DNA from 2 places in the Arthrobacter sp. Dra40 genome. Region 2 is predicted to be linked to the other one. Evidence: riboswitches for the same ligand, from Rfam matches in the RefSeq annotation. Region 2 holds a riboswitch; the other holds the start of a gene.
What was found. Region 2 has a riboswitch for glycine ahead of gcvP (aminomethyl-transferring glycine dehydrogenase). Riboswitches for the same ligand answer to the same signal wherever they lie in the genome.
Positions count from the first base shown of each region.

Region 1: it holds a riboswitch for glycine, as region 2 does, so the genes downstream of both, gcvP (aminomethyl-transferring glycine dehydrogenase) here and gcvP (aminomethyl-transferring glycine dehydrogenase) in region 2, are expected to answer to the same signal.

Region 1 is NZ_JBNHHB010000025.1:9,066-23,990, forward strand. It holds gene gcvT (glycine cleavage system aminomethyltransferase GcvT) at 1-360, opposite strand, end outside; gene gcvP (aminomethyl-transferring glycine dehydrogenase) at 399-3,278, opposite strand; glycine riboswitch at 3,333-3,448, opposite strand; glycine riboswitch at 3,449-3,549, opposite strand; gene AC5RWT_RS13145 (mycothiol transferase) at 3,650-4,162, opposite strand; gene AC5RWT_RS13150 (S66 family peptidase) at 4,289-5,341, opposite strand; gene AC5RWT_RS13155 (MFS transporter) at 5,378-6,760, opposite strand; gene AC5RWT_RS13160 (GntR family transcriptional regulator) at 6,857-7,534, opposite strand; gene AC5RWT_RS13165 (hypothetical protein) at 7,642-7,905, shown strand; gene AC5RWT_RS13170 (glycogen debranching N-terminal domain-containing protein) at 8,027-9,916, shown strand; gene AC5RWT_RS13175 (baeRF2 domain-containing protein) at 9,985-11,142, opposite strand; gene AC5RWT_RS13180 (TerC family protein) at 11,401-12,585, opposite strand; gene AC5RWT_RS13185 (hypothetical protein) at 13,451-13,648, shown strand; gene AC5RWT_RS13190 (hypothetical protein) at 13,662-13,991, shown strand; gene AC5RWT_RS13195 (glycosyltransferase family 2 protein) at 14,046-14,903, opposite strand; gene rfaE2 (D-glycero-beta-D-manno-heptose 1-phosphate adenylyltransferase) at 14,900-14,925, opposite strand, start outside.
Region 2 is NZ_JBNHHB010000045.1:2,685-17,609, forward strand. It holds gene AC5RWT_RS17870 (TerC family protein) at 1-330, shown strand, start outside; gene AC5RWT_RS17875 (hypothetical protein) at 389-616, shown strand; gene AC5RWT_RS17880 (baeRF2 domain-containing protein) at 767-1,924, shown strand; gene AC5RWT_RS17885 (glycogen debranching N-terminal domain-containing protein) at 1,940-3,829, opposite strand; gene AC5RWT_RS17890 (hypothetical protein) at 3,898-4,170, opposite strand; gene AC5RWT_RS17895 (FCD domain-containing protein) at 4,323-4,967, shown strand; gene AC5RWT_RS17900 (MFS transporter) at 5,180-6,535, shown strand; gene AC5RWT_RS17905 (mycothiol transferase) at 6,606-7,118, shown strand; glycine riboswitch at 7,226-7,327, shown strand; gene gcvP (aminomethyl-transferring glycine dehydrogenase) at 7,501-10,377, shown strand; gene gcvT (glycine cleavage system aminomethyltransferase GcvT) at 10,394-11,545, shown strand; gene AC5RWT_RS17920 (L-serine ammonia-lyase) at 11,634-13,061, shown strand; gene AC5RWT_RS17925 (hypothetical protein) at 13,058-13,672, opposite strand; gene AC5RWT_RS17930 (NAD(P)/FAD-dependent oxidoreductase) at 13,934-14,925, shown strand, end outside.

The DNA of each region.
Region 1 (14,925 bases), on a different contig from region 2:
GTTGCCGGCATTGGGCACCACCAGGAAGCGGTCCCCGTTCTGGACGGCAGGGCGCCGGTAGACGATCAGGTCGTCAATGATTCCGCCATCTGCAGTGCAGATCAGCGAATACTTAGCCCGGCCCTCGGTGACGGCGGAGAGCTTGCCGACGAGTGCGTAGTCCAGGAACTTCCCGGCTTCCGGGCCGGTGACCCAGACTTCGCCCATGTGCGAGAGGTCGAACAGGCCGGCGCTGTTGCGCACGGCGTGGTGCTCGGCCAGTTCGCTGCTGTACTTCAGCGGCATCATCCAGCCGCCGAAGTCGGTGAAGGAGGCGCCCAGCCGCTCGTGTTCTTCGTAGAGCGCGGTGTGCCGGGGCATGGTGGTGGTCTCGGTAGTCACGGAGTACTGACCCTTTCCTAGTTCTCGAAGGCTTCGGGCGGCGGGCAGCTGCAGATCAGATTGCGGTCGCCGGCGGCGCCGTCGATCCGTCCGACCGGGGCGAAGTACTTGTCCACCTGCAGGCCGTGGACCGGGAAGGCCGCCTGTTCGCGGGTGTAGGGGCGGTCCCAGTCGGAGCTGATGACGGCCGCGGCGGTGTGCGGGGCCAGCCGGAGCGGGCTGCTCTCCAGCGGGAATTCCCCGTTGATCACCTGGTCGATTTCGCCGCGGATGGCGACCATCGCGTCGATGAACCGCTCAATCTCCCCCAGGTCCTCGGACTCGGTCGGCTCCACCATCAAGGTGCCGGCCACGGGGAAGGACAGCGTGGGCGCGTGGAAGCCGTAGTCGATCAGGCGCTTAGCCACGTCTTCGGCGGTCACGCCGGACTTCGCGGTGAGTTCGCGCAGGTCCAGGATGCACTCGTGTGCGACCAGTCCGTCGTTGCCCGTGTAGAGCACCGGGAAGTGCTCGTTCAGCCGCTTGGCGACGTAGTTGGCGGCCAGCAGGGCACTCTTCGTTGCCTCGGTCAGGCCTTCGGCGCCCATCATGGCCACGTAAGCCCAGGAGATCGGCAGTACGCCGGCCGAGCCGTACTCGGTGGCCGAGACCGGCACGCCCTTGCCCTCGTGTTCGGCCAGCGCGGCGTTGCCCGGCAGGAACGGAACCAGGTGTTCGGCCACCGCTACCGGCCCGACGCCGGGGCCGCCGCCGCCGTGCGGGATGCAGAAGGTCTTGTGCAGGTTCAGGTGGGAGACGTCGCCGCCGAACTTGCCCGGCTGCGCGAGTCCTACCAGCGCATTGAGGTTGGCCCCGTCGATGTAGACCTGCCCGCCGGCCGCATGGACCGCCTCGCAGACATCGCGCACATCGGCGTCGTACACCCCGTGCGTTGAGGGGTAGGTGATCATAATGGCCGAGAGCGCGTCCGCGTGCTGGTCGATCTTGGCGCGCAGGTCCGCGTGGTCGATGGTGCCGTCCGGAGCCGTGGCGACCACCACAACTTTCATGCCGGCCAGTACCGCCGAGGCAGCGTTGGTGCCGTGCGCGGAGGCGGGGATCAGGCAGACGTCACGCTTGTCGTCGCCATTGGCCAGGTGGTAGCGCCGGATGGCGAGCAGGCCCGCGTATTCGCCCTGCGAACCTGCATTGGGCTGGATGGAGACGCCGGCATAACCGGTGATCGCCGCGAGGCGTTCTTCCAGATCGGCGATCAGTTCGCGCCAGCCGGCGGTCTGGCTAGCCGGGGCGAACGGGTGGATGGAGGCGAATTCGGGCCAGGTCATCGCCTCCATTTCCGCCGTCGCGTTCAGCTTCATGGTGCACGAACCCAACGGAATCATGGTCCGGTCCAGCGCCAGGTCGCGGTCGGACAGCCGGCGCAGGTAGCGCAGCATCTGGGTTTCGGAGCGGTGGCTGTGGAACACAGGATGGTCCATGTAGGACGAACTGCGGAGCAGGTCATCCGGCAGCTCGAAGCCGGTGTTTCCGGCGGTTTCGGCGGTCTTGCCGGCGGCGTCCTCCACACCGAAGGCCTCGGCAACCAGGGCGAGGTGCTCCGCCGTCGTTGTTTCATCAGCGGAAATGCCCACGTGGTCGGCGTCAATGCGGCGCAGGTTCACGCCCTTGGCCTCCGCGGCGGCGGCGATCTCCGCGGCCTTGCCGGGAGCCTTCACCGTGAGGGTGTCGAAGAACCGGTCCGCGGCAAGGGTAAAGCCGGCACCGGTGAGCACGCCGGCCAGGGTGCGGGCGGCCTCGTTGGCATGCTGCGCAATCGCCTTCAGCCCCTCCGGGCCGTGGTAGACGGCGTACATGCTGGCGACGACGGCCAGCAGCGCCTGCGCGGTGCAGATGTTGGAGGTGGCCTTCTCGCGGCGGATGTGCTGCTCGCGGGTCTGCAAAGCCAGACGGTAGGCGGGGCGGCCGGCGTCGTCCTTGGAGACGCCCACCAGACGGCCGGGCAGCGAGCGCTCCAGGCCCTTGCGCACGGCCATGTAGGCCGCGTGCGGGCCGCCGAAGAACAGCGGCACACCGAAACGCTGCGTATTGCCGACGGCGATGTCCGCACCTTGCTCGCCCGGCGGGGTGATCAGGGTCAGGGCCAGCAGGTCGGCGGCCACGGTGACCAGGGCGCCGCGTTCCTTGGCCTGGGCGATCACCGGGGCGTGGTCGACCACGCGGCCGGAGGCTCCCGGCTGCTGCAGCACAATGCCCGAGATGTCGCCGTCGGGGAGCCCGGCGGAAAGGTCTGCCACTTCCACGTCGAAGTCCAGTGCCTGGGCCCGGCCCTTGACGACGGCGATGGTCTGCGGCAGCAGGTCCGCGTCCAGCACGGTCTTGCCGGCGGACTTGGACTTGTTGGACCGGCGCATCAACAGGACGGCTTCGGCTACGGCGGTGGCTTCGTCCAGCAGCGAGGCATTGGCGATTGGCAGCCCGGTGAGGTCCTGGACCATGGTCTGGAAGTTCAGCAGCGCCTCCAACCGGCCCTGCGAGATTTCCGGCTGGTACGGGGTGTAGGCGGTGTACCAGGCCGGGTTCTCCACCACATTGCGGCGGATGACGGCCGGAGTGATGGTGTCGTAGTAGCCCTGGCCGATCATCTGCACGGCCGTTACGTTCTTCCCGGCGAGGGCACGCAGATCCCCCAGCACCTGGGACTCGCTGCGGGCGGCGGGCAGGGCCAGCGGTTCCTGCTGGCGGATGTCGGCGGGCACCGCCGCGTCCACCAGGTCGTCGATGCTGCCGTAACCCAGCTGCTTGAGCATGGTTTCCGCGTCGTTCCGGCGCGGACCGATGTGGCGGTCGGTGAAGGAAGCGCTGCCGGGCCGGGTGCCGATGTTGGATTTAGCCGTCATTGAGGAACTCCGTTGATCCCCGGCACGGCATGGCCGTACCGGTAGTGAAGGGTTCCTCCCCGCTCTGTGGCTGAACCTGAGAGATTCCGCAGGCTTCGGCCCAGGGCCGCTTCCTGCTTGCACCGTCGGTGAGTCGGTCCGCGGACGGTCCGGCTACTTTCCAGAGTTGCCTCTCCGCGGCGGTACAGGGGCCTGAGAGATTCCTGGGGAGGTATTGCTCCTACGGCGCCTGCTGACCTAGTGCTCAGCAGGACTCTCCCGCCGCATGTCGAAGGCTTATGCAGTTGTTTCTATCTCCTTGATGGTAGTCGAGCCGCTGGCGGGCAACAAGGCGGCGACTCCCGCAGCACGGTCACCGGCGGCCGTTGCCGCTACGCCTCGGCGCGGGCGAGCATGCCTTTCACGTAGGCAGCCTGGCCGATGTGCTCCAGGCAGTCGTCCAGGACACTGACCAGCCGGACACCCAGACTGACGTGCGGGTCCCACCGCGTATCGACAATCCGGTCCAGGTCCTCTTCTGTCAGTCCTGCCAGATATTTCAGGGTGCCGGCATGGACGTCGTCGTAATAGCCGCGCAGCAGGTCGGCCGATTCCACCCGAACGGCAGCGACCTGCTCGGGTGTGTGGCCGTAGCCATGGTCTTTCCTGGGCAGCGGCAGGTCGAACCGTTCGGCCCAGCCGGTCAGCCAGTACTGGTCAGTGCCGGCCACGTCGGCAATGTGGTCGTCCTGGATGCGCGTCAGATGCCATACCAGCCAGGCGATTGAGTTGCTGTCGCCGCCTGGCCGGGCGGCCATTTGCCCGGCATCCAGCCCCTGCAGCACTGCATGCACACGTTCCTGGATCCGGCCGTAGGCATCGGCCAGCAGCTCATTGACTTTCACGGCGCCTCCTCGTGGTCGACTTTTGCGCCAGCCTACCGACCCGTGCCGTTGCGTGGAACAGGTTTCCTCAAGGTCACAACCGGCGGTGACAGCGCCGTCCCTCGTCAGGGGCCCGTCCATGAGGTGTTAGCTGTAGTCCGCGGTGACGGTTCGCTTCCGGCCATCCAGCCGCAGGGTGCCGCCGTAGGGCACAATCCATTGTGGCCGGGTGTGGCCGAACGGGACTCCGATGCAGACCACGGCCTGATCGTTGTAGCGCCTCATCTCGGCAAGGACAGCATCGCGTTGCGCGTCCCGAAGCGCGGACCGCTCGTCTGCTGGCGGGACCTTGTCGTGGCTGCTCACCGGCGGCCGCGCAACCATGACTCCCGCAACCGCTGAAAGGATGCCCCTTTCCCCCAACGCCCGGAGCCACCTCTTGACCCACACGGCAGGAGGCAGCTCCTCACTCGACTCCAGCAGCAGGATCGATCCTTCGAGCGCCTTGCGGGGCGGCAGCCGATCAGCCATCGCCAGCTGATCGATGACCTCCAGGCACCCGCCCCAGGTGCGGCCGGTTGCTTCCCGCTCCGGCCCCGCCCAGGTCCACGGCTGCGTGGGCTCGCGCCGGCCGAAATCCACCAGGGCTTCCGGAGTCAGCCAGTCCGGCCCAAAGTCCTCGGACTCGCCCGGGTCAACAATCTCCAACTCACCGCCTGTGAACAGCGCTGCCTTCAGCGACGCGAGGTGAACGTCGTCGATGCGCGGCCCGGCTCCGAGGTGCACCTGGGTGGAACCGCCGTAATAGCCTGCTATTCCGAGTGACCACAACCAGTTCAAAAGGTTCGTGTTGTCGCTGTAGCCCATGAAGATTTTCGGGTGCGCGGCGGCGAGATCCGCGCGCAGGTGAGGGATGACGGAGATCTGGTCGTCACCGCCGATCGTCGCGACGATGGCCCGGATGGCCGGGTCCACTAACGCGGCATGGAAATCCGCCGCACGCTCAGCGGCCGAAGCACCCAGCTTTCGGGTGGTCGGGTATTCCACCGGGACCAGCCCCGTTTCGGCGACGAGACGACGCATTGCCTGCTCGTGAACATCAGGCGCCAACCCGGGAGCTGCAAACGACGGAGACAAGATTGCGATCTGATCCCCCGTTTTCAGCTTGGGCGGAGACGCGGGGCCATGACTGGTCGGCATCGTCCCATCCAACCACGGGCAATCCGCCAGCGGGCGTCACTCGCCGCGGGCCGGATCCTCCAAGTACCGTGGCCGCCCCACAATGACCAGGCCCACGGCCAGGACCAGCAAGGCCGCAGCCAGCAGGCCGAAGGAAGCCCCCCAGCCGCCGCTGGCATCGCGCAGCAGCCCGAAGGCCAGCGGACCGGCGCAGGCAACGGTGTAGCCGATGCCTTGTGCGAATCCGGAGAGTGCTCCGGCGCCGGCAGTGGTGCGGGTCCGGAGGTTCACCAGCAGCAGTGCCATGGCATAGGTGCCCTGGCCCAGCCCGGCCAAAGTGATCCACAGCCACGTGCCGAAGGAGGGCGACAGCAGCAGCCCGGCGTATCCGGCCGCGTAGAAGCCGATGAACAGCAGGCCCAACCCCAGCGGATTGCGCAGCCGCGCGGCGATCAGCGGCACCAGCAAGCTGGTCGGCAAACCCAGGATTGCGTAATAGGCCAACATGGTGCCCGCCATCGGCGCCAGCATTCCGCTGTCCACCAGCAGGGGCGGCAGCCACGTAAACATGGCGAAGGTATTTGACGAGGTTCCGGCGAAGACCAGCGCCACCCCCCAGGCGACGGGCGAGCGCCAGAGGCGCACCGCCGTCGTGCTGCCGGAACCGGCTGCGGTTCCCGCTCCGTTACCGTGCGATTCGGCAACTGGCGGTGCTTGATACCGCTCCTCCGGCGGGGGGATTTCCAGCCCGCCGGGCCGGTAGGGCTGCAGCACCATGTGCGCGGTCCGGCGGCGTGTGCGCTCGGTCCAAACGGTCATCAGCCACGGCACCAGTGCCGCAACACTCACCGACGCCCAGATTCCGATCGAGAAACGCCAGCCGGCAGCCTGCTCCAGCGGCACCGCCAGCAGCGGGCTGAACGCCGTGCTGACCGCCAGCAATGTCACGTAAAGCGCCGTGACGATGCCCATCCGGTCTGGAAAATAGCGCTTCACCAGTGGCGGCAGCAGAATGTTGCCGATGCCGTAACCGGCCATGGTCAGGCCGGAGAGGACCAGGAACGACGGCACATCGGTGGCCATTGCGCGGCCTAGTTGTCCGAACGCGGCCATGGCGATTGCCACCAGCAACAGGGCTTCCAGTCCAAGCCACCGCAGCAGCACCGGAACCGCGAAACCGGCAGCAGCGAAGGCTGCGGTGGGCAACATGCCCAGCACGCCGGTGGAAGCGGTGCCGAAGGGCAGCTCTGCGGCAATGTCAGCCAGAACGGGTGACACGCCGGAGACGGCCAGCCGCAAGCTGAGCGCAAGCAGCAGGATGCCGGAGAGGACCGTCAACCGGCCGGCAAACGGGGCGGTCCGCCGGGGGGTGGAATGTGGGCCAGAGGTGGAATCAGGGTTCGGGCGGGTATCGGCAGTCTGTTGCGCGGGCGAGGTCAAGCGTGGTCCATGGGTCGAACGGCCGGGTGGGCGGCCGGGGTCGCACCGGCCGGGATTCACCTTATCCCGTCCCGGCCCGCCTGCCCGGGAGGCAGGCTAGGAATTCTCCGGAGCCAGTTCCTCAGCGAGGATCCAGAAAGTCCGCCGCAGCCTCTCCACCGCCGCCTCATGCTGGCCGCGCTGGAGATACTGAACGGTTTCCCGCCAGCCATCGACCCAGATGGGATAGGCCTCGGCGTGTTGGAAGAGGTGCAGCCGTGCCAGCGAGCGGTCCAGCACATGGGTATTCACAGCCCGCAGTTCCTGGTGGTCCGCTGCCTGCAAAATGATGTCCACCAGGCTGCCCATGATGCGGTGCGAGGCCAGCATGTCCTCCCGCTGGATGGCTGTCCGCAGCTCGTCTGCCAGCGCAGCCATGGAATCGATCTCGGCCGGGGTCAACCGGGGCGCGGCCCGTTCGAACAACGCGACCAGCACCACGCCCATCACGTCCAGAAGTTGGACGGCCTGCAGCCGGCCGGGATTCGCGATGCGGTGTTCGTGTCCGGCTGCCTCAATCAGGCCTTCCTCCGCAAGCACAGTCACGGCTCCGCGCACCAGTGCGTCTTCGATGCCCAGGTGTCCCGCCAAGCCGGCAACGGTTACCGGGGAGCCGGGTTCAAGACGGCCGGCCAGGATTTCCTCCCGCAGCCTCCGGACCACCTCATCGCGTTCCGCCTGCTCCGCCCCGCTGCCCATGATGACGACCTCCTGCCGGACTATGACTGGCGTCACATATGAGTAATGTACGCGAAAAGGTAGATCACGGTCACGGCGATGGCTACTCTGGTGAGACCTGCGGCACAGCGTCGTGCGGCAGGTTCTAAACGTGCAGTCAGGACGTGCGCAGGATGAACGCCACCTACACCGCCACCGCAACCGCCAACAGCAAGAACCCTCACGACTGGGGCCGGGCGATGGCGACCGCCGTGGCTGACCTGCTGCAGCAGTGCGAAGACGGGTCCGCATCGCAAGCGGAGCTCTACGGCGAAGATCTGCGTTTGGTCATTGAGGAGACGGAAACCGGGGTCCGGTTCAACCTTTCCTGGACCCCTGGCACAGCATCTGGCGGACGGGACGCCGCCGTGTCGAGCACCGGAACCTGAATCCCTCCGGATTGCTGGCCGCTGGCCTGACTGCCGGCGGGCTTGCATGCCGGCCGGCGCGGGTGATTGGCCCGCCGGCGTCAGACTGTTCTGCGGCTGCCGATCCTGCCAAGATGAGTCCATGCTCTACCGCCAGCCGTATCTGCACGACCTCACGGGAGTTTTTGCAGCGCCCGTCCAGGTGTGGAGCGAGCCCCACGGCCAGATCCGGGGTACCGGCGCCCAAGGTGCCTACTGCGGGGATGACCGGGTGCTGGCCCGCTGCCTGTTGACGGTGAACGGTCAGGAGCCGGAATGGATTTCCACGCAGTCGCGCTCCGCCGGACGCGCGGATTTCCTCTCCTTCATTCGGACCGCAACGGACGACACCGATCCCGTGGTCACCGTGAACCGCTCGCGGGCGGTGGAAGGCGGCCGGCTGACCGAGACGCTCACGTTCACCTCTGCCCTTGAGGGGGAGCTGGAACTCCAGGTGCAGGTCGATGTGGTGGCCGACGCCATTCCGCTGGAGCAGGTGCGGGCGGGGGCTGCCGGCGAGGCCGGTTCGGTGGCGCCGGGCCAGGCATCGTGGAGCTGGCGGGACAACACCCGCGCCGCGCTGACGGCCGAAGGAGCCCGGACCAGCTTTGACGGCAGCCTGGTCCGGTTGGAGTGGACCGAGGTGCTCAAGCCGGGCGCCGTCGTCGTCCTTTCCTGGGGTCTTGAAGTGGACGACGCCGGGGCTCCGCTGACTGCCGCGGCTGCGCCCCCGCTGCGCACGGCCTCGTTAGCGGGCGATCCCCGGCTGCAGCGGCTGATGAGCCGCTCCATGACCGACCTCAACAGCCTGCGCATGGCCGGCCGGGAAACTCCGGGCGACGTCTTCCTGGCGGCGGGTGCACCCTGGTTCCTGACCCTGTACGGCAGGGAAGCGCTGGTCGCCGCACGTTTGCTGTTGCCGGTCGACTTGGGGGTTGCGGAGGGGACGCTGCGGGCGGTCGCGGGGTGGCAGGGCACGGCCGAGTCGGAAGAAACCGGCGAGCTTCCCGGCCTTATGGTCCAGGAAGTGCGGCAGCGCCGGCTCTCGATGCCGTCGGACGCCGTGGTCCGGCAGCTTCCCGCTGTTTTGTACGGTTCACCGGACGCCACGCTGCTGTGGATCGTGCTGCTGCATGACGCGTGGCACTCCGGGATGCCGGAGGATGCCGTCCGGGACCTGCTGCCCGCCTTGGAGGCCGCACTGGACTGGCTGCGCCACGAAGCCGACCTCGACGGTGACGGCTTCCTGGAGACGCCGGTTGGGCCCCTTCAGGGTCCGGCGCACCAGGGGTCCGGTGATACCCGCGGTGCCTACCGCTATCTGGACGGCGGCACAGCAGCCGGTACCGTGGCGCCCGCGGAACTGCAGGCCTACGCCTACGAGGCAGCCCGGGCCGCGGCGGTCTTGCTGGATTACTTCGGGGAAACGGATTCCGGCGGGGAGTGGCGTGACTACGCGTCCGGGCTGTCGGAGAATTTCCGCAGCCGCTTCTGGTGCTCCGACGACGCCGGCCCGTATCCGGCGATGGCGCTCGATGACCAAAAACAGGCGGTGGACGGCGTCGGGTCCGGCATGGGACATCTGCTGGGCACCGGACTGCTGAACCCCGAGGAGACCCGGACCGTGGCTGCGCGGTTGATGGACCGCACCTTGTTCTCCGGCTACGGCATTCGCAGCCTGTCCACTGCCAATCCCGGGTACTGGCCCACCAGGCGCCGTGCCGGGGCGGTCTGGTCGCAGGACACGGCATGGATCGTGATGGGGCTGCTGCGCACCGGCTTCCAGGATGAGGCAGCCCAGTTGGCGGCAGGACTGCTGGACGCGGCAGAGGGATTCGACTACCGGCTGCCGGAACTCTTCAGCGGGCAGTCTGCCATGGAGGTCCGGCCTCCGCTGCCGTATCCGTCTGCCTGCCGGCCGCACGCCGGGGCTGCCTCTGCCGCGGTGCCGGTGGCGCTGGCCCTGGGCGGATTCAGCGCCACGGCGCTGTAGGCTCCCCACCTGGCTGACTAGAACCTGCCCGCGGGAGGACGCCGTCCAGCCCCGCGCCGCGACGGGTCCTAGCCCCGTGGCACATCCGGTCCGGTGGGCCAGCGGAGCAGGGCCGCGATGCTCTTTCCTCCGGGAAGCGCACCTTCGGGGACCATGGCCACCCGGGCGTCGGTCAGCGCCGCGGCGCGCACCAACGCCGCCGGGGCCGGAACCTTGGCCAGCAGTTCGCCGCCCACCGCTTGCTCACCCGCTGTGGCAATCCACGGTTCGGCGGTCAGGGCATGCACGTGATGGTCGGCGATAGCGCCGTCGTTCATGATCAGGGTGCCGACCTGCGCCTGCTGCAGTGCGCGGATGCACTCGCCCAACCCCACGGTCCACTCGGGATGGGCCTGGCCGGTCTGGTTGGCCAGCCGGTCCAGAATGGCTTTGCGCTGTTCGGTCCACACGTGGGCCACGCGCGCGGCGATTTCGGCACGAAGCGCGTCCTTGTCCGCGCCACCGGTGCGAGTATGGGACTCGATGGTGGATTCGATCGCGCGGCTGGCTTCGGACAGCTGCTCGACCACCAACTCCCGGGCCCGGATGTCCCCGGCGACAATCAGCAGCCGCGCTTTGCTGGCCTGCACCACGCGGTCGATTTCGCCAGCGATCTCATCGGCATTCTTGCGCCAAATTTCCTCGGTGCGGTGCTGGTAGCGGCCCTGGGACCACCCCCCGCCAGGGACTTTGGTGAGGTTTTCCCGCTCGCCCTCCACCGTCTTCGTTTCGGCCACTCCGTTGCGTCGAGCGTAGTGAAGGTGTACTTCGCCACCGTCGCGTCCCACCTCCGCCACGACATAGGGGAAGTCGTCGCCGCGCGCCTTGAACAGGGGCACCAGGTCCGGAATCGGGCCGGCCTGCACAACTTCCGGGCCGGCCATCTCCCCCGGGAGCACCTCGTTGATTTCAACCTCACCGCCACGGACCACCACGTAGCGGCTGACCGGAGAGGGAACACCGGTGGCGGGGGAAACGGCGTCGATCACAGCCTGGATGTCCGCTTTCGAGGCGCCCTGTTTTTCGAGCGAGTCACTCAGCTTGTCCGGAAGTACATCCCCGGCCCGCAGTGTCTCCACGGTGCCCGTGCTGGCGTCGACGTAGACGGTGATCCAAGGCCCAGGCTTCTTGTACAGCTCGGCGTACTTCTTGTTCGCTGCATGGGACGTGTTGACCTGCTCGGTCATCGTGATCACCTTCCCGGGCGGTTGGAGATGCGGGTTTTCTTGATCAGTAGCCCTCACCGTAGCACCGCAGGATTTGCCCTTGAAGAGGCAGCAGAACTTATCCGGACCGGCCCGGGAAATCATTCCCCGGCCGGTCCGGCGCCCTCGCTCCTGGGCCGCCGGAGTGCGGTGTAACCGTCATCGGCAGGTTGACGGACCGTCCGCCGGGACCGCACCTACCGGCCGTGATGTCTCCTGGCAGCTGGCCTGCGGTGTGCCCTAGCCCCTTTGGTATTCCGCGTGCTGGCGGTGGGCTTCGGCCACTTGTTCGCGGATCTTGTCCACGTCTTTGGCCTTGTTGCGGTACTTCGGATCCATCTGCACGATCTGGCGTTCTTCTTCCACCAGCAGGTTGTAGACGCGTTCACGTTCTGCCGGATCGGCCGTGTAGGAGAGGTCCATGTAGCTGACCGCGTGCCGGCGTGCGTTGTTGATGGCGTTCTGGGCCTTGCCGGCCTTGCTCATCAGCGAGGCAACAACGGTCATGATCAGGACACCGATGATGACCGTGAGCGAGACCCCGGTGCTGATCTCAACGACCGGAACCGGCTGTCCGTCATTGACGAACGGCAGGTTGTTCTCGTGCAGCGCATGCAGGATCAGCTTCACGCCGATGAACGCGAGGATCGCCGCCAGACCGTAGGACAGGTAGATCAGCCGGTCCAGGAGGCCGTCAATCAGGAAGTACAGTTGCCGCAGGCCCATCAGCGAGAACGCGGTGGCAGTGAAGACGATGTACACGTTCTGCGTCAGGCCGAAGATCGCGGGAATGGAGTCCAGCGCGAACAGGATGTCGGTGCCGCCGATCGCCACCATGACCAGCAGCATGGGCGTCAGGGCGCGTTTGCCGTTCTGGATGGTGAACAGTTTGTCGCCGTCGTAATAATCGGTGGTGTGGAAGAAGCGCCGGGCCAACCGGATGATGAAGTTGTCCGCCTCATCGCCGCCGTGGCTGGGCTTGAGCAGATTGCCGGCCGTGATGATCAGGATCAGGCCGAAAGCGTAGAACACCCAGGCGAAGGAGTTGATCAGGGCGGCGCCGAGGAAGATGAACGCGGTGCGCGCAATCAGCGAGAAGACGATGCCGAACAGCAGCACCTTCTGCTGGTCTTCGCGGGGAACGGCGAAGCTGGCGATGATGATGAGGAAAACAAACAGGTTGTCTACCGAGAGCGCCTTCTCCGTGATGTAGCCGGCGAAGTATTCGGAGCCCATCTCCACGCCGCCGAAGACCAAAACCAGAATGCCGAAGACGATGGCGATGCCCACATACAGGGCGGACCAGATGGCTGCTTCCTTCAGCGAGGGCACGTGCGCCTTGCGGATGTGGAAGAAGTAATCGAAGGCGAGCAGCGCCAGGATGACGACGATCGTGATGCCCCAGATCAGGGGAGGAACACTCATGAATTCCCTTTCGTAAGCGGGTAGCGGTGAGCCCGCAAGTCTCTCCTCCGGCCAGGCCGGTCGCTGCAGCCGGCCGGGCATCGGTGCCCTACGTGTTGACGGCTGCAGCGCATGGGGATACTCCCTTACGCATCAGTCAGTCTAACGACGACGGCGGTGCCCGCCTAATGCACCCCGCGATATCCGGGGTGATATGGACCGGGCGGCCTGTGCATAACCGTCGCCGTGCTCCTGGACGCCGGTGCGACATCGGCAGCGGCCCCACCCCGCACCGGCCGGGCACCACCTCCCCACCCCGCACCGGCCGGGCCCTTCGCGACATCGACAGCGGCCGGAATCGTCCAGAGCGGCCGATACATGCCAGAACGGCCTCACCCGACGCGCCGGTGTCGGGTTTGCGCCGGTCTGGGCGCTGGTCCTGCCCGTCAGCCATGGATCGTCGCCTCCCGCGGCCGGGCACCACGTCCCCACCCCACACCGGCCGGGCCCTTCGCGACATCGACAGCGGCCGGAATCGTCCAGAGCGGCCGATACATGCCAGAACGGCCTAACCCGACGCGACGGTGTCGGGTTTCCGCCGGTCTGGGCGCTGGTCCTGCCTGTCAGCCGGTGCAGCGCTCCCCCGAGTCATGATGGTTCACAACCTTCGTCAGGCCGGGGCTGCCACTGGTCTACTCCGGCAAGAACGGGATCATGGGTCGGCTCACCCTCCTGCAGCACCGTCGTCGAAATCAAGGAGAGCCGCCCCCGGCAAGGCGTCCCGGGCTCCTGGCTCCCCCTTTTGCCGCTGCGCTCGAGTTTTGACGCTGCGCTCAGCACAGGGGACCTACTATGCACTGGTTATTCGCTGTGACAGGGTAGGGGCATGGACAGAGCCGATCTTGAACAGGCAGTGCAACTGGCCACCGACACCGAACGCATGGCGGCCGCCGAGTACCGCAAGGAAATCGCGCAACAGGACGCCGCCGGCAATGCCGCGCTTTCCGCCAAGGGCCGGGCCTGGGTCATCGCGTACGACGAATTGGCAGCCGCTCGCGACGAGCTGGCGGCTGACCAGCGCTGAAAGGAGCACCTACGTGTCCTACTACCTCGAATACGTCATCCCGGCCGATGCGGAACAGGGAGACTTCGAGTTTCCTGTCAGCGAAGAGCACCGCGGCTACACCGTTCCGCTAAGCGAAATCGAAGAGGACGTGGAAGTGGTCCGTACCGACAAGCTGCCGGCGCGCACCGAGGTGTACGGAGCCTCGCTGGTCGAAGCCAAGGAGGCCGCGGAGTCCATCCTGTCGAACAGCAAGGCCGACCGGGCGGAACTTTTCAACGATCAGGACGACTCCTTGCAGCCGGGATCAGGCACTCTGGTGGCCAGCTACACGGTCGGCGGCGGCTGGCAGGACGTCGAGTAGTCGCTGCGGCGGCTGGCAGAACGTCGAGTAGTACCACCGTTCTGGCCCCGGCGGCTAATCCCTCAAAACCACGTCCAAGGCTTCGGTGGAGCGGTCGGTGACAGTGGTGGGCGATTCCAGATGCACCGCGCCGGAGGGCAGGATGCCGGCGCCGCCGAAGCGTTCCATGACTTTCAGTTGCGCCACCACATCTTCGCCGGCGTGGGCGGCTGGCAGCTCCTGCCAGAACCCGAAGCCCCCGCAATCCAGCAGCGCGTTTCTCCGATACAAGACGCAGCCGCCCACCCAGGCGATCTTGTACAGCCGCCAGCCGGCGTCGGGAATCTCCAACTCTGCCGCAATATGGGTCAGGTTGGCCGCATTGTGCAGCCGCCAGCGATCAAACCCGTCGTCCGCCCGGCGGATACGCTCAGGGCGCACCGGGCCGTCCCATAGCTCGAACGGTTCTTGCTCCCCCGGGCGCACGTCTTCCAAAAAGGACATGCCCTGCACCGCCGCGCCGATGAACCCGCACCCTTCCTCCCGGATTGCCGCGGTCATCCTGGCCAGCATGCCCGGTTCCAGCCACACATCGTTGTCCAGGAAGAGCACCAGTTCAGCGGTAGCCAGCTGGAGAAGGAAGTCGCGCTGCTCGGCCAGTCCGCGTCGGGGCAGGTGCCGTTCCAGCCGCACGGGCCGCCCCTGGGCTTCCAGCACCCTGGTCATGGCGGCCACGGCCGGGTGCTCCCAGACCGGGGCGCCGTCGGTCTGGTCGCTGATAATGACTGAGAACGCCGGGCCGTCCTGGGCCGCCAAGCCGGAGAGCGTGACCGCCAGCTCCGCCTCCCGGCCGTAGCTGGGCACCAACACGTCCAGCTCAGGCCCTGTTTCCTGCGGTGTCAGGGCCCAGCTGCCCGCAGTCCTGCGGCTCATGCCGAACCGGCTCCCGGTGCCG
Region 2 (14,925 bases):
CCGGTGCCGGTCATCGAAATTTCGACCGGACTTTCGCTCACCGTGATCATCGGCGTCCTGGTGGTGACCGTCATCGCCTCGCTCATGAGCAAGGCCGGCAAAGCACAGACTGCCATCAACAATGCACGCCGCCACGCGCTCAACTACATTGATCTCTCCTACACCGCAGACCAAGCAGAGCGCGAACGGATCTACGGGCTGCTGGTGGAGGAAGAGCGCCAGATCGAGCAAATGGAGCCGAAGTACCGCAACAAGGCCAAGGATGTGGACAAGATCCGCGAACAAGTGGCAGAAGCACACCGCCAGCACGCGGAGTACCAGCGAGGCTAAGCCGTCCAGATCCGGAGGGGCCTAGTCTGGCCCCTCCGGACCAACCTACGGTGGAACCATGGCTGATGGACGCAGGACGGGAGGGCAGCCCGGCAACCCGCTGATGATGGGCGTGATCTTCGGAATCCTGCTTGGCGTGGTGATCTCATCGGTGACCGGCCAGTGGTGGTGGATTGCCATCGGCGTGGCCCTGGGCGCCGCGGTCAGCGGGGGCCGGGCCTCGGCCGTCAAGAGGGGGAGTGGGCGGGGCCCGGACGGCGAAAATCGGCACCCAGACAGCCGTTAGCAGACGGCGGAAACGGGCCCGGTGAATTGATTGGCCGGGCCGGTCCGGATTAGTTCTGCAGCCCCTATCAAGGGCAAAACTTCCGGTGCTACCGTGAGGGCTACTGATCAAGAAACCCGCATTTCCTATTCTCCCGGGAAGGTGATCATGATGGCCGAGCAGGTCAATACGACCCACGCAGCGAACAAGAAGTACGCCGAGTTGTACAAGAAGCCGGGGCCGTGGATTACGGTCTATGTTGATGCCAGCACCGGGACCGGGGAAACGCTCCGAGCGGGGGATGTGCTGCCGGACAGACTGCGTGAATCGCTCGAAAAGCAAGGCGCCGCGAAAGCGGATATTCAAGCCGTGATCGACGCCGTTTCCCCGGCCACCGGCGTGCCATCGCCGGTGAGCCGCTACGTGCTGGTCCGCGGGGGCGAGGCAGAGGTCAACGAGGTGCTTCCGGGCGCGATGTCAGGGCCCGAACTCGTCGAGGCCGGCCCGATTCCGGACCTTGTGCCGTTGTTGAAGGCGCGCGGTGAGGACTTCCCGTATGTTGTGGCAGAGGTTGGCCGGGACGGCGGTGAAGTCCACTTGCAGTACGCGCGCCGAAACGGTGTGGCGGAAACGAGGACGGTGGAAGGCGACCGGGAGAACCTCACCAAGATCCCCGGCGGCGGGTGGTCGCAGGGCCGCTACCAGCACCGCACCGAAGAAATTTGGCGCAAGAACGCCGATGAGATCGCCGCCGAAATCGATCGCGTGGTGCAGGCCAGCAAGGCGCGGCTGCTGATCATCGCGGGCGATATCCGGGCCCGTGAGCTGGTGGTCGAGCAGCTCTCCGAAGCCAGCCGCGCGATCGAATCCACTTTCGAATCGCACACCCGCACCGGCGGCGCCGACAAGGAAGCGCTCCGGGCCGAGATCGCCGCCCGGGTGGCGCACGTCTGGACCGAACAGCGCAAAGCCATCCTGAACCGGCTGGCCAACCAGACCGGACAGGCCCATCCGGAGTGGACCGTGGGCTTGGGCGAGTGCATCCGTGCGCTGCAGCAGGCGCAAGTGGGCACGCTGATCATGAACGACAACGCTCTGGCCGATCACCACGTGAATGTGCTGAACCAAGAACCCTGGATCGCCACGGCCGGCGAGCAACCGGTCAACGGCGAACTGCTGGCCAAGATTCCCGCACCGGCGGCGCTGGTTCGGGCCGCGGCGCTGACCGACGCCCGGGTGACCATGGTGCCGAAAGGTGCATTGCCGGGAGGAAAGAACATTGCGGCGTTGCTCCGCTGGCCCACCGGCCCGGACGTGCCGCGAGGCTAGAGCCGGCGGCCAACGCTAGAGCGCGTTGGCCCTGAAGCCGCCCAAGGCCAGCGCCACGGGCACCGCGGCCGCGGCCGCGCCGGCGTGCGGGCGGCAGGCCGACGGGTAGGGCAGGGGCGGCCGGACCTCCAGCGCGGGCTGGCCGCTGAAGAGTTCCGGCAGCCGGTAATCGAAACCCTCGGCGGCATCGAGCAGGCCTGCGGCCAATTGCGCGGCCTCCTCCTGGAAACCGATGCGCAGCAGCCCCATCACAATCCACGCCGTGTCCTGGCTCCAGACCGCTCCCGCACGGCGGCGGGTGGGCCAGTACCCCGGGTTCGCCGTGGACAGCGTGCGGATGCCATAGCCGGTGAACAACGCGCGGTCCATCAGCCGGCCGGCCACGGTCCGGGTTTCCTCGGCGTCCAGCAGCCCGGTGCCCAGCAGATGCCCCATGCCGGACCCGACGCCGTCCACCTGCTGGTTCCGGTCGTCGAGTGCCATCGCCGGATAAGGCCCGGCGTCGTCCGAACACCAGAACCGGTGGCGGAAGTTATTCGCCAGCCTCGACGCGTAGTCCCGCCACTCGTTGCCGGCATCGGCCTCGCCGAAGTAGTCCAGCAGCACCGATGCCGCGCGGGCCCCTTCGTAGGCATAGGCCTGCAGGTCGGCCGGCGCAACGGTTCCGGTTGCCGTCCTGCCATCCAGATAGCGGTAGGCGCCGCGAACGTCCCCGGCGCCCTGGTGCCCGGGTCCCTGGAGGGGCGGGATCGGCATCTTGATGAAGCCGTCGCCGTCGGGGTCCGAGTGACGCCGCAGCCAATCCAAGGCTGCCTCCAGCTGGGGCAGCAGGCCGCGGACGGCCTCCTCGGGCATGCCGGAATGCCAGGCGTCGTGCAGCAGGACGATCCAGAGCAGCGTGGCATCCGGTGACCCGTAGATGACCGGGGGAAGCTCGCGCACCGGGGCGTCCACGGCCATCGATAGCCGGCGCTGCCGCACCTCCTGGACCATGAGGCCGGGCTGTTCGCCGGTATCCTCCCTCTCCACCGCGCCCTGCCACCGGGCCACCGCACGCAGCGTGCCCTCCGCGACGGCGGAATCGATCGGCAGCAGCAGCCGGGCGGCCGCCAGCGACTCCCCGCCGTACAGCGTCAGGAACCACGGGGCGCCGGCGGCCAGGAAGACGTCGGCCGGGGCATCCCGCCCTGCCATCCGCAGGCTGTTGAGGTCGGTCAGGGAGCGGCTCATCAGCCGCTGCAGCCGGGAGTCGCCCGTTACCGAGGGCGTGCGCAGCACCGGTGCCGATGCGGCAGTGAGGGGAGCCCCGGCGTCGTCGTAATCGATACTCCAAGAAAGCACGACGACGGTGCCCGGCTTGAGCAGCGCCGTCCACTCCAGCCGGATCAAGCTGCCGTCGAAACCGGCTTCGGCGCCCTCGGCCGTCAGCGCGGCGCGCGTACCGTCACGCCAGCTCCAGCGGGCCTCGCCGGGCGCCACCGAACCGGCCTCGCCGGCCGCCCCCGCACGCACCTGTTCCAGCGGGATGGCATCGGCTACGAGATCAACCCGGACCTGAAGTTCCAACTCATCCTGGAGCGCGGAGGTAAAAGTCAACGCTTCGCCCAGCCGGCCGCCTTCCACCGCGCGGGAGCGGTTGAGGGTGACCAGCGGGTCCGTCCCCTCCGCTGCGGTTTGGAGGAAGGAGAGGAAGTCCGCCCGGCCGGCGGACCGCGATTGCGTGGAGATCCATTCCGGCTCCTGGCCGTTGACCGTCAGCAGGCAGCGGGCCAGGACCCGGTCGTCCCCGAAGTACACGCCCTGCGCACCAAGTCCCCGAATCTGTCCGTGGGGTTCGCTCCATGCCTGGAGCGGAGCCGCAAAAACTCCGGTGAGGTCATGGACATACGGCTGGCGGTAGACCATGAACTCATCTTGGCAGTATCGGCTGCCGCGGAACAGTCTTTTGCCCGCAGCCAGTTGGCCGGCATACTTCAGCCGCCGGCGCCTCCGGCCACAGCGTCCTGCCCGCCCGGCGACCAGGAAAGATGGATTTCTACGCCGCTCTCCGTCTCCTCGACGACCAAGCAGAGGTCTTCGCCGTACAGTTCGTCATGCGCTGCAGCGTCGCTTTCGCTCTGCTCCACCAGGTCGGTCAGCGCGGCGGCCATGGCCCGGCCCCAGTCGTGGGGGTTCTTGCTGTTGGCGGTGGCAGAGGCCTTATAGGTGGCGTTCACGTTGATCCGAGCACCATACATGGCGTTCAACCGGCACCTCCTGACTGCACGATGAGAACCTGCCGCACGACGCTGTGCCGCAGGTCTCATTAGAGTAACCAGCGACCTGACCCCGATCCACCTTTTCACGTACATTACTTCTATGTGACGACAGTCATAATCATAGTCGGTAGGAGATCTTCATGATGGGCAGCGAGGCCGATCGGGCGAACGTGGGCGAGGCGGTCCAAGGGGTGCGGGACGAGATCCTGTCCGGCGGGCTGGCACCCGGCACCACGGTGACCGTGTCCGGGCTGGCCAAGCATTTTGGCACCGAAGATGAGCTGATGCACGAGGCCGTCGCGGCCCTCGCGGAAGAAGGCCTGATCGAAGCCGCCGGACATGAACACCACATCGCCACCCTCGGCCGGCAGCAGGTTGTGCAGCTCCTCGATGTGATGGGCGTCGTGTTGGTGGCACTGTTCGAACGGGCTGCCCCGCGATTGTCAGCCGGCGAGATCGACAGAATGGCGACGTTGGTGGACGAGCTGCGGACCGCCCTCCAGCACGACGACATGCTGGCGTCCCACCGCGCCAATGGCGAACTGGTGGGCATCATCCTTCAGGCAGGCGACCATCAGGAACTGCGGGAAGTGAACACCCACGTGCTCGGCCGTTCGCTGGCCCGGCTGCACCTCTTCCAACATGCCGTCGCCTATCCCATCTGGACCGACGGTTGGGACGAGACCGTGCAGTACTTGCAGCGCGGCCAGCCCGAGGCTGCCGTGGAAAGGCTGCGCCGGACCTTCTGGATCCTCGCCGAGGAGCTGGCGCCGGAGAGTTCGTAGCCGGTCTGCGGGTCTGTCGGGAGCCAGCGCCGTGACGGGATAAGGTGAAACCCGGCCGGATCCATCCGGCCGTCCCGCCCGGCCGTTCGACCCCTGGACCAAGCTTGACCTCGCCCGCACAACAGACCGCCGATACCCGACCGCGTTCCGAGGATCGCTCCCGCCCCAGCCACGGCCCGGCACCCCGGAAGCCGGCCCCGTTTACTGGCCGCTTGACCGTCCTTGCCGGCATCCTCTTGCTCGCGCTGAGCCTGCGGCTGGCCGTCTCCGGCGTCTCACCGGTGCTGGCGGAAATTGCCGCGGAGCTGCCGTTCGGCACCGCCTCCACCGGGGTGCTGGGCATGTTGCCCACCGCCGCCTTTGCCGCCGCCGGGTTTGCCGTGCCGGTGCTGATGCGGCGGCTCGGGTTGGAAGCCCTGCTGCTGGTGGCCATCATCATGGCCGCGGTCGGCCAGCTTGGCCGGGCGATGGCCTCCGATGTGCCGTCGTTCCTGGTCCTGTCCGGGCTGACCATGGCCGGCTACGGCATTGGCAACATCCTCCTGCCGCCGCTGGTGAAGCGCTATTTTCCCGACCGGATCGGCCTCATCACCGCGCTGTACGTGACGCTGCTGGCGGTGAGCACCGCGTTCAGCCCGCTGCTGGCCGTGCCGCTTGAGCAGGCCGCGGGCTGGCGTTTCTCGATCGGGGTCTGGGCGGCCGTGAGCGTGGCGGCCCTGGTGCCGTGGCTGGTGACTGCGTGGACGGAACATTCCCGGCGGAAGATCTCCCGCCTGGTGCTGCAGCCCTACCGGCCCGGCGGCCTGGAGCCCCTGGAGCCGGATCACGGCGACGGCACCCGGCCGCCGATGCACCATGCCCTGGCCGCGGCGGGCGTGGGCGGAGCGGGTGCATCGTCGGCGGCAGGCCCGACCGGTCCCGCACCGGGCGCTGGCGCGCCAGCCACAGCGACAGCTGTAGCCACAACCACCAGCACGACGGCGGTGCGCGTCTGGCGTTCGCCGCTCGCCTGGGGCCTGGCCCTGGTGTTCGCCGGCACCTCGTCCAATACCTTTGCCATGTTCACCTGGCTGCCGCCGCTGCTGGTGGACAGCGGAATGTTGCCGCCGATGGCGGGCACCATGCTGGCCTACTACGCCATCCTGGCCCTGCCGACCAGCCTGCTGGTGCCGCTGATTGCGGCGCGGCTGCGCAATCCGCTGGGCCTGGGCCTGCTCTTCATCGGCTTCTACGCCGCCGGATACGCCGGCCTGCTGCTGTCGCCGTCGTTCGGCACCTGGCTCTGGATCACCCTGGCCGGTTTGGGCCAAGGTACGTTCGCCCTGGCCCTGCTGCTGGTCAACCTCCGGACCCGAACCACGGCCGGCGCCGGGGCGCTGTCCGGGTTCGCGCAGGGGATCGGCTACACCGTCGCCTGCGCCGGCCCGCTGGCCTTCGGACTGCTGCGCGACGTCAGCGGCGACTGGGGCGCTTCCTTCGGCCTGTTGGGCGCCGCACTGCTTCTCCTGGCGGTGGGGCTGGTCATCGTCGGGCGGCCCCGCTATCTGGAGGATTCGGCCCGGGACTGAAGCGGCTGGCCGTTTCCCCGGCCGGCCCGGCGCCGGTAGGCTGACGCAAAGTCCGCCACGAGGAGGCGCCATGAAGTTCAACGACCTGCTGGCCGATGCCTACGGACGGATCCAGGAACGGGTCCACAACGTGCTGGAAGGTCTCGACGCCGACCAGTTAGCTGCCCGGCCGGGCGGCGACAGCAACTCGATCGCGTGGCTCGTCTGGCATCTGACTCGCATCCAGGACGACCATATTGCCGACGTCGCCGGCACCCAGCAGTACTGGCTTGCCGGCTGGTCGGAGCGGTTCGACCTGCCGCTGGCCGAGAAGGACCATGGCTACGGCCACACGCCCGACCAAGTGGCGGCCGTCCGGGTGGAATCGCCCGACTTGCTGCGCGACTATTACGACGACGTGCACGCGGGCACGCTGGCCTATCTGGCCGGGCTCACCGAGGACGACCTGGACCGGATTGTTGATGTCCGCTGGGAGCCGCACGTGAAGCTGGGCGTCCGGCTGGTGAGCGTCATGGACGACTGCATGGAGCACATCGGCCAGGCCGCCTACGTCAAGGGCATGCTGGCCCGCGGGGAAGTCTAGCGGGCTGGCTCTGGGCTCCGTCGCCGGCTCCGGAACGGTCACCACCTTGTTGCCTGCCAGCGGCTGGACTACCATTCAAGGAGTTAGAAACAACTGCATACAGCCTTCGACATGCGGCGGGAGAGTCCTGCTGAGCAACTAGGTCAGCAGGCGCCGTAGGAGCAATACCTCCCCAGGAATCTCTCAGGCCCCTGTACCGCCGCGGAGAGGCAACTCTGGAAAGCAGCCGGACCGATACTGGACCGGCTCACCGACGGTGCAAGCAGGAATCGGCCCCCGGGCCGTCCGCCTGCGGAATCTCTCAGGTTCAGTCACAGAGCGGGGAGGAACCCTTCACTACCGGTATGGCCACCCCATGCCGGGGATCAACTGGAGTTCCTCAATGACGGCTAAAGCCAACCTCGCCACCCGGCCCGGCAGCACTTCCTTCGCAGACCGCCACATCGGCCCGCGCCGGAACGACGCGGAAGCCATGCTCAAGCAGTTGGGCTACGCAAGCATCGACGATCTGGTGGACGCTGCTGTGCCCGCAGACATCCGCCAGCAGGAACCGCTGGCCCTACCCGCCGCCCGCAGCGAGGCCCAGGTCTTGGGCGACCTGCGCGCCTTGGCCGCCAAGAACGTGACGGCCGTGCAGATGATCGGCCAGGGCTACTACGACACCATCACTCCGGCCGTGATCCGCCGCAATGTGGTGGAGGATCCGGCCTGGTACACCGCCTACACCCCGTACCAGCCGGAAATCTCGCAGGGCCGGCTGGAGGCGCTGCTGAACTTCCAGACCATGGTGCAGGACCTCACCGCGCTGCCGATCGCCAACGCCTCGCTGCTGGACGAAGCCACCGCCGTGGCCGAAGCCGTGCTGCTGATGCGCCGCTCCAACAAGTCCAAAGCTGCCGGCAAGACCGTGCTGGACGCGGACCTGCTGCCGCAGACCATCGCCGTCGTCAAGGGCCGGGCCAAGGCACTGGACTTCGACGTTGAGGTGGCTGACCTCGCCGCCGGGCTGCCCGACGGTGACATCTCCGGCATCGTGCTGCAGCAGCCGGGCGCCTCCGGCCGCGTCTTCGACCACGCTCCCGTGATCGCGCAGGCCAAGGAACGCGGCGCCATGGTCACCGTGGCCGCAGACCTGCTGGCCCTGACCCTGATCACGCCTCCGGGCGAGCAGGGCGCGGACATCGCCGTCGGCAATACCCAGCGTTTCGGCGTCCCGCTCTTCTTCGGCGGTCCGCATGCCGCTTACATGGCCGTGCGCACGGGGCTTGAGCGCTCGCTGCCCGGCCGCCTGGTGGGGGTGTCCAAGGACGACGCCGGCCGCCCCGCCTACCGCCTGGCGCTGCAGACCCGGGAGCAGCACATCCGCCGCGAGAAGGCCACCTCCAACATCTGCACCGCGCAGGCGCTGCTTGCCGTCGTGGCCAGTATGTACGCGGTCTACCACGGCCCCGAGGGGCTGAAGGCGATTGCGCAGCACACCAACGAGGCCGCCCGCACCCTGGCCGGCGTAATCACCGGCGCCGGCTTCAGCCTGGTTGCCGACCAGTTCTTCGACACCCTCACGGTAAAGGCCCCGGGCAAGGCCGCGGAGATCGCCGCCGCCGCCGAGGCCAAGGGCGTGAACCTGCGCCGTATCGACGCCGACCACGTGGGCATCTCCACCGATGAAACGACGACGGCGGAGCACCTCGCCTTGGTCGCGGAGGCGTTCGGCGTGGAGGACACGGCCGACACGACCGCCGAAGCCGGCGCCGCTGGTTTCGAACTGCCGGAAGAGCTGCTGCGCAGCTCCTCCTACCTGGACCATCCGGTGTTCCACAGCTACCGCTCCGAGACCCGGATGCTGCGCTACCTGCGCCGGCTGTCCGACCGCGACCTGGCGCTGGACCGGACCATGATTCCGCTGGGCTCCTGCACCATGAAGCTGAACGCCACGGCGGAAATGGAAGCGATGACCTGGCCGGAATTCGCCTCCATCCACCCATTCGCGCCGGCCAGCCAGACCGCCGGCTGGCGCGAACTGATCGCCGACCTGGAGGAACGTCTCGCCGCGATCACCGGCTACGCGGGCGTCTCCATCCAGCCCAACGCCGGTTCGCAGGGCGAATACGCCGGCCTGCTCGCCATCCGCCGCTACCACTTGGCCAACGGCGACGACCAGCGCGATGTCTGCCTGATCCCCGCCTCCGCCCACGGCACCAACGCGGCCTCGGCCGTGCTGGCCGGCATGAAGGTTGTGGTGGTCGCCACGGCTCCGGACGGCACCATCGACCACGCCGACCTGCGCGCCAAGATCGACCAGCACGCAGAGGCGCTCTCCGCCATCATGATCACCTACCCGTCCACGCACGGGGTGTACGACGCCGACGTGCGCGACGTCTGCGACGCGGTACATGCCGCCGGCGGCCAGGTCTACATTGACGGCGCCAACCTCAACGCGCTGGTCGGGCTGGCCCAGCCGGGCAAGTTCGGCGGCGATGTCTCGCACCTGAACCTGCACAAGACCTTCTGCATCCCGCACGGCGGCGGGGGCCCCGGCGTCGGCCCGGTGGCCGTGGCCGAACACCTGGTGCCGTTCCTGCCCGGCAACGCTGCTCTCGCCGAGCATGAGGGCAAGGGCGTGCCGGTCTCCGCCACCGAGTACGGCTCGGCCGGCGTGCTGCCGATCTCCTGGGCCTACGTGGCCATGATGGGCGCCGAGGGGCTGACCGAGGCAACCAAGAGCGCGCTGCTGGCCGCCAACTACGTCGCGAAGCGGCTGAACGAGCACTTCCCGGTGCTCTACACGGGCAATGACGGACTGGTGGCGCACGAATGCATCCTGGACCTGCGCGAACTGACCGCCCGCTCCGGCGTGACCGCTGAAGATGTGGCCAAGCGCCTGATCGACTACGGCTTCCACGCCCCCACCCTGTCCTTCCCGGTGGCCGGCACCCTGATGGTGGAACCCACCGAGTCCGAGGACCTGGAAGAGATCGAGCGGTTCATCGACGCGATGATCTCCATCCGCGGCGAAATCGACCAGGTGCTCAACGGCGACTTCCCGCTGGTGAACAGCCCGCTGCGGCTGGCCCCGCACACCACCGCCGCCGTGATCAGCTCCGACTGGGACCGCCCCTACACCCGCGAACAGGCAGCCTTCCCGGTGCCTGCCCTGCAGGTGGACAAGTACTTCGCTCCGGTCGGACGTATCGACGGCGCCGCCGGCGACCGCCACCTGATCTGCAGCTGCCCGCCGCCCGAAGCTTTCGAGAACTAGGAAAGGTCTGCACCCTTTGACTACCGAGACCACCACCACGCCCCGGCACACCGCGCTCTACGAGGAACACGAGCGACTGGGTGCTTCCTTCACCGACTTCGGCGGCTGGATGATGCCGCTGAAGTACAGCAGTGAACTGGCCGAGCACCATGCCGTGCGCAACAGCGCCGGACTGTTCGACCTCTCGCACATGGGCGAAGTCTGGGTCACCGGCCCGGAAGCCGGAAAGTTCCTGGACTACGCCCTGGTCGGCAAGCTCTCCGCCGTCGCCGAGGGCCGTGCCAAGTATTCGCTGATCTGCAACGCCGACGGCGGGATCATCGACGACCTGATCACTTACCGGCGTCCCGCGAACCAGGACGGGGACCGGTTCCTGGTAGTTCCCAATGCCGGCAACGCCCCGACGGTCGCCGCGGAACTGGCGGCTCGCGCCGAGGGCTTCGACGTCGCCGTGGAGGACGCCACGGCGAACACCTCGCTGGTGGCCGTACAGGGCCCCAAGTCGGTGGAGATCCTGCTCCAGTTGGTGCCGGCGGCTCAGCACGCGACCGTGCGGGAGATGAAGTACTACTCAGCCGACGAGGTGGACTTCACCGTGGCCGGGGCGCCGCTCAAGCTGCTGCTGGCCCGCACCGGCTACACCGGCGAGGACGGCTTCGAGATCTACGTGCCGAACACCAACGCCGGCTCGCTCTGGAACGCCCTGCTCGAAGCCGGCCAGGGCGCCGACCTGCTGCCGGCCGGACTGGCGTGCCGCGACTCGCTCCGGCTGGAAGCCGGCATGCCGCTGTACGGCAACGAGCTCAGCCTGCAGGCCAGCCCCTTCGACGCGGGCCTGGGCGGCGTGGTCTCGCTCAAGAAGGACAGCGACTTCGTGGGCCGCGCGGCCCTCGAGGCGCAGAAGGAAAAGGGATCGGCCCGCAAACTCGTGGGCCTCAAGGGCGCCGGCCGGCGTGCCGGCCGCTCCCACTACCCGGTGCTGAGGGACGGCCGGACCATCGGCGAAGTCACCTCCGGCCAACCCAGCCCCACGCTCGGCTACCCGATCGCGCTGGCCTACGTGGACGCCGAGTTCGCCGAGCCCGGAACCCGGGTGGATGTGGGCCTGCGCGGCAAGCCGGAGCCGTTCGACGTCGTCGAGCTGCCCTTCTACCGGCGGGAACAGTAGCGGCTCCCGCCACCATGGCAACTGCCGTCCCTGCAGCCGCGGGGACGGCACCGCCGTATCTCCCCACCGCCGAAAGGACAGGGATTGCATGGCTGTAGGCGTATTCGACCTTTTCTCCGTGGGCATCGGCCCCTCAAGTTCGCACACGGTGGGCCCGATGCGGGCCGCCGCCGTGTTCGTGCGCGAGGTGGCCGATGCCGGCCTGCTGGATAAGGTGGGCGGGCTCCGCGTGGACCTGTACGGTTCGCTGGCCGCCACCGGCCGCGGCCACGGCACCTTCACCGCCGTGCTGCTGGGACTGGAGGGCTTCGCACCGGAGGCCATCCTGCCGCAGCAAGTGGAGGAACGGCTGGCGGACATCGCCGCGACCGGCCGGCTGCAGCTGGGCGGGGAACTGCCCGGCGCCACCGCGCGGCCGCTGGACTACGGTGTGCAGGACATGGTGCTGCATCCGCTCACCGTGCTGCCGCGGCACACCAACGGCATGCGCTTCCAGGTGCTTTCAGCAACGGACGACGGCGACGCCCAGGTTCTGCACGAAGCCACCTTTTTCTCCGTGGGCGGCGGATTCATTGTCCGCGACGGCGAAGAGGAAGCCGCCCAGGAGGAGCTGGAGTCCTCCAAACAGCAGTTGCCTTATCCGTTCCGCACCGCGGCCGAACTGCTGGAACATTGCCGCAGCACTGGCCTGGGCATCAGCGACATCATGATGCTCAACGAGGAGGCCTCCCGCACGCGTGAGGAGATCGAGGCCGGGCTGGTGCACATCTACGATGTGATGGAGGAGTGCAAGGATTCGGCGATCCGCCGGGAAGGCGACCTGCCCGGAGGACTTAACGTCCGCCGTCGTGCGCCGGGATGGCATGAGCGGCTGCGCCAGGAAGACCCCGACCGGGACCACAAGTACTGGCAGGAATGGGTGAACCTGGTGGCGCTGGCCGTGAACGAGGAAAACGCCTCCGGCGGCCGGGTGGTCACCGCGCCCACCAACGGCGCCGCCGGGATCATCCCCGCCGTGCTGTTCTACGCCACCCACTACGCCCCGGGCATGGAGCACGCCACGCGCGAGGACAAGGAGCAGGTGGTGGTGAAGTTCCTGCTGACCGCCGGCGCGGTCGGAGTCCTCTATAAGGAACAGGCGTCCATCTCGGGGGCGGAAGTCGGCTGCCAGGGCGAGGTCGGGTCGGCATCGTCGATGGCGGCCGCGGGCCTGGCCGAGGTGCTCGGCGGAACCCCCATGCAGGTGGAGAACGCGGCCGAAATCGCCATGGAGCACAACCTGGGGCTGACCTGCGACCCGATTGGCGGGCTGGTGCAGATCCCGTGCATCGAGCGGAACGCGATCGGGGCCGCCAAAGCCGTGAACGCGGCCAAGATGGCGCTGATGGGCGACGGCACGCACCGGGTGTCGCTGGACCAGGTGATCGTGACCATGCGGGAGACCGGACGCGATATGAGCGACAAGTACAAGGAGACCGCGACCGGCGGCCTCGCCGTCAACGTGGTGGAGTGCTAGGACGCCACATCATCCAGGCCGCGGTAGTCCCGGCCTGACCGGTCGAGGCTCGGCGGCCCGGACGGGCGCCGCGGCGGCATCGGCGGCCTGCGGGGAGCCGGCGGCTTGGGGCCGGCGCCGGGAGCGGCGGAGGGCAAACGTTTGACAGACTGCTGCTGCTCTCCGGCGTCCCGCTGGCGCCCGGCGTGCGAACGCAGTTGTTCCCCGGCTCCGCGCAGCTGCTGCGCACCCGAGCGGAGCTGTCCCACGCGGGCCTTGGTGGCTGTGCCGAGGCCGCTGGCCGCCGGACCCAGCTTGTTGCCCAGTTCTTTGGCTCGGCCGGCCGCGGATGAAAGCCGTTCCACGGCGGGCCGGCGGTCTTGCGCCGCAGGCCGATTGAGCAGCATGAAAATGGCCGCGAGCAGGCCAATCGGGATGGAGACCAACACGGCCACGGCGCCGGCATACATCGCCAGGAAGAGTTTGGTGGGGGAGTCGAACATGCCCGCGACGAACGCGGCGGCCCCCAGCAGCAGCCAGAGCCAGAAGATCGCCACGCAGATCAGGGTGGTGCGTGCCCTGCGGTAGGTTCGGAGCGACCGTCCGCGCACCGTGTGCTTTACCGCCTCCACCGCGTCCTGCTCCCCCGCAACAGCCCCACTGACGGAGGCACTTGAGCACATTGTAAGTCGCCGCCGGCGCCGGAACGGGCAGGGCACGCCGGTGGATTCGCCCGCGGGAATACCGGCCCTGTCGGCGGCTGCGCCCGGGCCGAGGGTTTAGCTGCGCCCGGTCCGGTGTTAGGGTGGCCGCAGGCCGGCCCGGAAGGCAGCCGGCGAAGGATGCACCAGGACCACTGAATCACTGTCGACAACAGGGAGGGAGCCTGGACTATGTCTACTTCAGCGACGCCTCACATTCTCATTTTGGGCGGCGGCTACGTCGGCTTGTACACGGCGTGGGGGATCCGCAAGCGGCTGGGGCCGGAGGCGGCGCGGATCACCGTAGTGGAGCCGAACTCCTACATGACCTACCAGCCGCTGCTGCCTGAGGTAGGCGGCGGTGAAATCGAACCGCGGATCGTTACCGTCAACCTGCGCAGTGCGCTCAAAAACGTTGACATTGTCCGCGGCAAGCTCGTCTCCCTGGACGTCCAGGCCAAGACCGCCAAGCTGCGCGAAATCGGCGGCGGCGACCTCTCGCTGGACTACGACCAGGTGGTCTTCGCCGTCGGCGCGGTGACCAGGACGTTCCCCACTCCGGGGCTGGAAGAGCACGGCATCGGCTTCAAGACCGTGGAAGAGGCCATTTACTGCCGGGACAAGGTGCTGGACAACGTGGCCCTGGCGGCCGGCACCAGCGACCCGGAAGAGCGGGCCAAGGCGCTCACCTTCGTGGTGGTCGGCGGCGGCTATACCGGCGTCGAGGCCCTGACCGAGCTGAGCGATCTGTCCAAACTCGCCGTCGACGCACACCCGGAGCTGGACCGCTCCCAGTTGCGCTGGGTGCTGATCGAAGCGCTGGACCGGGTGGCTCCCGAGGTGGGGCCGACTCTGTCCCAGTGGACCCTGGGTCACCTGCGTGAGCGCGGCATCGACGTGCGGCTGAAGACCACCATGCCTTCCTGCGAAGATTCGGTCGCCGAGCTCAGCACCGGTGAACGCATTCCCGCCGGGCTGATCATCTGGACGGCCGGCATGAAACCCAATCCGGTGCTGGACGACACCAATGTCCCGCGCGGGCCGAAGGGGCATGTGAACGCGAATGCCCGGCTGCAGGTCATCGACCATGCCGGCCAGGTGGTGCACGGGGCATGGGCCGCCGGCGACTGCGCCCAGGTTCCCGACCTGGCAGCCGAGCAGCAACCCGCCTACTGCCCGCCGAA